Linked DNA regions of Novosphingobium sp. G106. The protein of the gene in region 1 interacts with the protein of each later gene in a pairwise test. Links are inferred from orthologs where the notes say so. Each region holds a gene or a part of one and is shown on either strand. Other genes may lie near its edges.

What was found.
Region 2: the proteins of secB (region 1) and secA interact in binary tests that used the Escherichia coli proteins (3 or more experiments, as listed by UniProt). The link is inferred for Novosphingobium sp. G106 from one-to-one orthologs.

Annotation. Positions count from the first base shown.
Region 1 is NZ_JAHOOZ010000001.1:5,186,244-5,189,951, reverse strand. Bases 403-3,121 are described here. They hold secB (protein-export chaperone SecB), read right to left. Parts: upstream 2,155-3,121; coding sequence 1,651-2,154; downstream 403-1,650. Other genes in these bases: KRR38_RS25305 (murein transglycosylase A), read left to right, coding at 3,105-3,121; KRR38_RS25310 (Tim44/TimA family putative adaptor protein), read left to right, coding at 2,415-3,098; murJ (murein biosynthesis integral membrane protein MurJ), read right to left, coding at 403-1,585. Outside these bases: more of murJ, read right to left, coding at 11-402; more of KRR38_RS25305, read left to right, coding at 3,122-3,708. UniProt on the Escherichia coli protein: One of the proteins required for the normal export of some preproteins out of the cell cytoplasm. It is a molecular chaperone that binds to a subset of precursor proteins, maintaining them in a translocation-competent state.
Region 2 is NZ_JAHOOZ010000001.1:1,078,698-1,082,687, forward strand. What follows is about bases 1-3,324. They hold secA (preprotein translocase subunit SecA), read left to right. Parts: upstream 1-379; coding sequence 380-3,124; downstream 3,125-3,324. Other genes in these bases: KRR38_RS05070 (hypothetical protein), read left to right, coding at 14-289; KRR38_RS05080 (hypothetical protein), read right to left, coding at 3,144-3,320. Also shown: KRR38_RS05085 (hypothetical protein), read left to right, coding at 3,608-3,850; KRR38_RS05090 (hypothetical protein), read right to left, coding at 3,933-3,990. UniProt on the Escherichia coli protein: Required for protein export, interacts with the SecYEG preprotein conducting channel.

The DNA of each region.
Region 1 (3,708 bases):
AAGTCTAGCCTTATGTGGGGGTGCGCCTGCGCCGCAGGAGAAGTTGCAGGTCGTCCTTCGAGAATGCCCCCAGCAGGACGGTGGCGAGCCCATAGACGACGACGCCCGCCGAAACCAGCGCCGCCATGGCGGCGATGCGGATGGTCCAGGTGCCGTGGACATAGGGCATGAACAGCCCCTGCGCCGCCCACATCACGCCGCCCATCGCCAGCGCCGCCAGCGCCAGCCGCCAGGCGCGGCGCTTCAGGCGGGCATCGGGGGTGAAATGCCCACGCTTCACCAGCGTGTGGTAGAGCATCCAGACGTTGACCGTGGAGGCGATCGCCGTCGCCAGCGGTGGCCCCATGTGCTTCAGCGGCAGGATCAGCGCGAGGTTGCCGATGAGGTTCACGCCGACGGAGATCATGGCGAAGCGCACCGGGGTCTTCGTATCCTGCCGGGCGTAGAAGCCGGGCGTCAGCACCTTGACCAGGATGTAGCTCGGCAGGCCGATCGAGAAGGCGGCCAGCGCCTGCGCGGTGTAGTGCGTGTCGGCGGCATCGAACTTGCCGTAGCCGAACAGAGCGGCGGCGATCGGCTCGCCGCAGAGCACCAGCGCCATCGTCGCGGGCAGGGTCAGCAGCAGGGCCAGTTCCATGCCGCGGTTCTGCGTCTCCATCGCCGCAGCATCTTCCTTCGCGCCGAGCTGGCGCGAGATTGTCGGCAGCAACACGGTGCCGAGGCCGATGCCGATCAGCCCGAGCGGCAGCTGGTTCAGCCGGTCGGCCATGTAGATGTAGGTGACCGATCCGTGCGACAACAGCGAAGCGGCAAGCGCGGTCGAGATGACGAGGTTGATCTGCACCGCACCCGCGCCGGCTGCGGCGGGAAGGATCAGCTTGATCAGCCGCTTCACCTCGGGATTGAGCCGGGGGCGGCGCAGTTTCAGGCTCACCCCGTTCTGCCGGCAGGCCCAGGCGAGCCAGATGAGCTGCAGCAGACCCGAGACCGAGACCGCGATCGCCTGATTGCGCGAGGTGACCAGCGCGCTGTCAGAATGGAACAACACCAGCGCTGCGATCATCGTCAGGTTGAGCAGGATCGGCGCGGCGGCGTTGACCCAGAATTTGTGCAGCGAATTGAGCAGGCCGCCGAACAGCGAGACCAGGCTGATCAGCATAAGATAGGGAATGGTGAACCGCGACAGCTGCACGGCGAAGGCGAATTGCTCGTGGCTGACGTCGTTGAACCCGCCCGACAGCACCAGGGTCAGCGGCCAGGCGGCCAGTTCTAGCACCACGGTGAGCACCAGCAGCACCGGCAGCAGCACCGCCAGGGCCTGCTCGGCGAAGTCCAGCCCGTCGCGCAGGCCGTTGCCGTCAGGATCGCCGACCTTGCGGTTGAACATCGGCACGAAGGCCGAAGCGAAAGCGCCCTCGGCAAACAGCGCGCGGAACATGTTGGGCAGCCGGAAGGCCACCAGGAAGGCGTCCGACGCGAAACCGGCGCCGACATAGCGCGCGAACAGGCTGTCGCGCACCAGCCCGAGCACGCGGCTGACGAGTGTGAGTCCGCCGATCGTGCCGGTAGCCTTGAGGAGATTCATCGCCCTAAAGACCTGCCGGCAGGAAAAAGAACATGGCCGGCAGGATAAGGGGCATGACCGTTGGGTCAGGCGTTGCCGACCGGCGCGCCTTCGCCCTGCTGCCCGGCGAGCTGCTGGACATAGAGCCCGTTGAAGTCGATCGGCTCGAGCATCAGCGGCGGGAAGCCGGCGTCGCGCACGGCATCGGCCAGGACGCGGCGGGCGAAGGGGAAGATGATCCGCGGCGCTTCGGCATAGGTGAAGGCGTGGGCCTGCGCCTGGTCGATGTTGCGCATGCCGATCAGCGCGCAATAGGACAGGTCGACGATATAGGCTGTGCCGGCCTCGCACTTGGCGGTCACCACGATCTTCATCTCGACTTCCTGGACTTCATCGTTGATCGGGCGTGCCGCGATGTTGAACTGGATGTCCACCTGCGGCGCGTCCTGCCAGCTGAAAGCGTCGGGCGCGTTGGGATTCTCGACCGAGAGGTCCTTGACGTACTGCGAGATCATGCCGGCGGCGGGGGCCGTGTCCTCGCCATTGCCGCCGAGATCGAGGTTGGAAATGATGTTGCCGTCGTCGGCCATGGCTTTCGTCTTTCTTCACGCTTGCAGGTGTAACGTGATCGCGCGCCTAGCATCGCATGCGGCGGGCAGCAATGGCGTGGCTTGGGTCTCGGAATGAGACGGGAAGGAGAAGCAGGCGGACAGCGTTGCAAAGATGCCATCCGGTTAACGAAAAAATCGCCCGGATTGCCCGCTCATGCGTTGTTCATTTGTCATCCCTCCCTATCTGAGGTTACTATGACAGCCCCCTTACCGGGCATTCAGGATTGGAAAACGAAGGCGTGACCGTCGAAATCGTCATTCTGGCCATGATCGCAGCCTTTCTCGGATTGCGGCTCTATTCGGTGCTCGGCCGCCGCGCCGAGCACGAGGAAGAGACGATGCCGGGCCGGATCGACGGCAAGGCCGGAACGAATGCGGCTCCCACCGCGCCGGCGCCACGCCAGCCCGTCGAGCGCCAGCAGCAGGCTCCGAGCCCGGCGCTTCAGCCGCGCAACATCCCCGCGGTGACCGCTACGGTCGAACGCGGCCTTCGCGCCATCGCCGCCGCCGACCGTCAGTTCGACGCCTATGCCTTCATCGAAGGCGCGCGCAGCGCCTACCGCATGATCCTCGAAGCCTTCTGGCGCGGCGACAAGGACGAGCTCCGCCAGCTCTGCGATCGGGATGTCTACGAAGGCTTTGCCGCCGCGATCGACGCGCGCGTCGCTGCAGGCGAAACGCTCGACAACCGCCTGGTACGAATCGAGGAAGCGACGATCAGCGCCGCCAGCTTCGAAGCGCCGTTTGCGCGCATCACGGTGCGCTTCCGTTCGGACATCGCCGCAGTGACGCGCAACGCCGAAGGTGCCGTGGTCGCCGGCTCGCTCAACGACGCGATCGAGGCGATCGACATCTGGAACTTCAGCCGCAACGTCGCCTCCTCCGATCCGGATTGGCTGCTCGACGAGACCGACGAAGGGTAGGTTTTCGTGGGCAGCAGGGCGCGCAAGATCGCGGCGCTCGCGCTGCTCGTCCTGCTCTCGGCCTGCGGCCCTCTCATTCCTCCCAGTCACGGTCCTCGACCGCCGGTCAGGCGGGCCCCGGTAACGCGTCCGGTGATCCAGCCGCCGATCGTTCTTCCCTACAACGCCGTTTCTGCGGGCGTGACGCGCGGCCGTGACATCGCGACGCTCAGCATCCCCGCCGACGATGCCGCGGAAGCCCTCGCAGCCTTTCGCCTGAGCTGCGCACGACTGACGACGCGGACCGACGGCACCGGCCTGACCCGCGGCGCCGACTGGAAACCCGCCTGCGACGCCGCGCCGGGCTGGTCCTTGTCCGACGCGCGCAGCTTCTTCACTCGCTATTTCGAGACCGCGCGGATCGGCGACGGCGCGGCTTTCGCCACCGGTTATTACGAGCCCGAGATCGCCGGTGTCCGCACGCGGCAACCGGGCTACGACGTCCCGGTCTATGGCATGCCGCCCGACCTCGTCCGCGCACGCCCCGGCGACGCGGCGCCGACGTCGGACGGGAAGCAGCCGCTCGGCCGCTACGACGAGACCGGCCGCTTCGTGTCCTATTACACCCGTG
Region 2 (3,990 bases), 4.1 Mb from region 1 along the record:
CTGCTTGCGCACGATGACCCGCATTCTTCTTGCCCTGCTTGCGCTGCTCGGTTTCGCCGCGCAGACGGCACATGCCGAAACCGGCATGCGCGGGGTCGGTACTGCGCAGGTCGGGACGGTGCAGGCGCAAGCCGCTCAGGCCCGTGTCGCGGTTGCCCGGGCGCAGGATTGCGCGGCGCCGATCATGCAGCAGACGGTCCGGATCGCAGGCTGCCTGCCGATCGCGCTGACGCCGACCGAATGGCGGGCCTGGACGGTTCTGCCCGGGATCGACCGCGCGCGCGAATAGCGCGCCGGCCGTCTTTTGATCCCCGCCTGGTGCTGCCTGAAGGCGGCGCCCGTTACGTCATACAAACCATCTCCACGTCAGGAATTCGCTATGTTCGGGGCACTCGCCAAGGCCGTTTTCGGCTCGTCCAATGACCGCTACGTCAAGTCGCTCGACAAGATCGTCAGAGAGATCGCCGCCTATGAGCCCGCGCTCGAAGCGCTGAGCGAAGAAGAGCTGATCGGCCAGACGGCCAAGTTCCAGGCCGCGCTGGCCGCGGGTTCGACGCTCGACGATATCCTGCCCGAGGCCTTCGCCACGGTGCGCGAGGCGGGCAAGCGCGTGCTCGGCATGCGGCACTTCGACGTGCAGATGATCGGTGGCATCGTCCAGCACCGCGGCGAGATTTCCGAGATGCGCACGGGCGAGGGCAAGACCTTGGTGGCGACGCTCGCGGTCTATCTGAACGCGCTCGAGGGCAAGGGCGTCCACGTCGTCACGGTCAACGACTACCTCGCCCGCCGCGACGCCGACTGGATGGGCCAGATATACCGCTACCTCGGCCTGACCGTGGGCGTGATCGTGCCCAACCTCTCCGAGGACCAGCGCCGCGAGGCTTATGCCTGCGACATCACCTATGCGACCAACAACGAGCTCGGCTTCGACTACCTGCGCGACAACATGAAGCACGAGCGCGGCCAGATGGTCCACCGCCCCTTCAATTATGCGCTGATCGACGAGGTCGATTCGATCCTGATCGACGAGGCGCGCACGCCGCTGATCATCTCGGGCCCCACCGACGACAAGTCCGAGCTCTACATGCAGGTCGACGCCGTGGTGAAGCGGCTCGTGCCCGAGGACTACGATGCCGACGAAAAGACCAAGAACATCACCCTGACCGAGGACGGCGTCGAGAAGGTCGAGCGCATGTTCGAGGACGCGGGCATGCTCGAAGGTTCGAACCTCTACGACATCGAGAACACGCAGGTGGTCCACCACCTCGACCAGGCCCTCAAGGCCATCGTCATGTTCAAGCGCGACATCGACTACATCGTCAAGGACGACAAGGTCGTCATCATCGACGAGTTCACCGGCCGCATGATGGACGGCCGCCGCTGGTCGAACGGCCTGCACCAGGCGGTCGAGGCCAAGGAAGGCGTCCGGATCGAGCCCGAGAACCAGACGATGGCCTCGATCACCTTCCAGAACTACTTCCGCATGTACCCCAAGCTGGGCGGTATGACCGGCACCGCGGCGACCGAGGCGCCGGAATTCTTCGACATCTACAAGATGAACGTCGTCACCATCCCGACCAACGTGCCGGTGCAGCGCATTGACGAGGACGACGAGTTCTACAAGAACACCAACGACAAGTTCCAGGCCATCGCCAAGCTAATCAAGGAGCGCAGTGAGGCAGGGCAGCCGCTGCTCGTCGGCACCGTGTCGATCGAGAAGTCGGAACTGCTCTCCGAGTTCCTCCGCCAGGAGAACGTGCCTCACAACGTGCTCAACGCCCGCTTCCACGAGATGGAGGCGCACATCGTCGCTCAGGCGGGCCGCGTCGGCGCGGTGACGATCGCCACCAACATGGCCGGCCGCGGCACCGACATCCAGCTGGGCGGCAATGTCGAGTTTCGCACCGAGGACGAGCTCAAGGACATGCCGGAAGGTCCCGAGCGTGACGCCGCGGTGGCCAAGATCAAGGCCGAAGTGGCCGAGCAGCGCCAGCTCGTGCTCGCCGCCGGCGGGCTCTGCGTGATCGGTACCGAACGTCACGAAAGCCGCCGCATCGACAACCAGCTGCGCGGCCGTTCGGGCCGCCAGGGCGATCCCGGCATGTCGAAGTTCTACCTCAGCCTCGAGGACGACCTGCTGCGCATCTTCGGGCCGGACACGCTGTTCGCGCGCATGATGAACAGCAACCTCGCCGATGGCGAGGCGATCGGCTCGAAGTGGCTGTCGAAGGCGATCGAGACCGCGCAGAAGAAGGTCGAGGCGCGCAACTACGACATCCGTAAGCAGGTCGTCGAATACGACGACGTGATGAACGACCAGCGCAAGGTCATCTACGAGCAGCGCGCCGACATCATGGATGCCGAGACCGTCGACGACGTCGTGGTCGACATGCGCAACGACACGATCAACGCGATCGTCGCCGATGCCTGCCCGGCAGGCTCCTACCCCGAGCACTGGAACACGGAACAGCTCAAGGAGCGGGTCGGCGACGTGCTGGCGCTCGACCTGCCGATCGATGCCTGGATGGACGAGGACGGCCTCGATCCCGAAGTGATCGAGGAGCGCATCGCCACGCTCGCCACCGAGAAGATGGAAGCCAAGATCGCGGCCAACGACGAGACCGTCTGGCGGCAGGTCGAGAAGAGCGTGCTGCTCGACCGGCTCGATCACTACTGGAAGGAGCACCTCGCTACGCTCGATGCGCTGCGCCAGGTCGTGTTCCTGCGCGCCTATGCGCAGAAGACGCCGATCAACGAGTACAAGCAGGAAGCCTTCGGGCTGTTCGAGAAGATGCTGGAGTCCATCCGCGAGGACGTGACGCGCATCCTGACCACGAGCGACCTCCAGTTCTCGCCGGCACCCGAGATCGGCCTGCCCGAGCTACCTGATTTCCTGACCGGGCATATCGATCCCTTCACCATGCCGCCGCCGAGCGGCGAAGTGTCGGCGTCGCCGGTGTTTGGCGCCTCGCCGACGAGCGCCTTCGGTCTCGCCGAGGCGGGGGTGGCCCTGGCCGAGGCTGGCGGCGATCCCTATGCCGGGCAGAACCTCAGCCGCAATGCGGTCTGCCCCTGCGGCTCGGGCAAGAAATACAAGCACTGCCACGGCATAGCTGGGTAAAAGGGCGCCGGGTAAACGATCAGGCCGCGAGCAGCAGGTCGCAGCGCAGCACCGGTATGGTCCGCTTCTTGGCGAAGGATCGGGCCATCTGCTGCGAGTACCAAGCGCTGTAGCCGGGGAGGGCAGTTTCGGAGACCGGGTTGCCGGTGAAGGCGGCCTGCCCGCTGACGCCGAAAAGCTTGCCGATGATGTTCATGCCTGGTCTCCGATCACGCGTTCCGCCGGCGCGGCGGCTTGATGAAGCCCTTATGGCGATGGTTAACATTCCCTTCGGTGGCGGGACGCACGGGCAGAATGTGTTTTTTGCCACGCGGGCGGGAGGGCTGCGCACCCGAGCCGGTGTCCATGCGCGATAAAGCGTACGCTTGGTCGGTTTACAGCCCCTTTGGCCTTGGTTATCGCCCACCTTGCGCGCCTGCGCCGTGCGGATTCTTCCCCAAGGATTCGCGCTGGCCGGGCGCGATCGTCTTGGAAGGAGTTTCGATGAAGAATATGATCAAGGGCGCGGCGCTCGTCGCGATGGCGGCGATGGGTCTGAGCCTCAGCGCTTGCGGCGGCGGATCGACCAATGCCAATGCCGCGGCGACGCCCGATCCGGCCGACCAGACCGCAGCGTCGATCGATGCAGTAGCGCCCGCGCCGGTCGAATCGGCTCCCGCGTCCGAAGCCGCCGCTTCCGAGGCTCCCGCCGCTGCGGCAACCGCTTCCGAAGCCGCCGCGCACTAAGCACGCCAGCTCGAACGCAGAAGGCCGGTTCTCTCAGGGGAGAGCCGGCCTTTTTCGTGCTCTGCCGGCTGTCGGACGACGTTTATCCGCCGCGTTTGATCATGGTGACTTCGTCCGAAATGACCTGCGTGGCTTGGGCG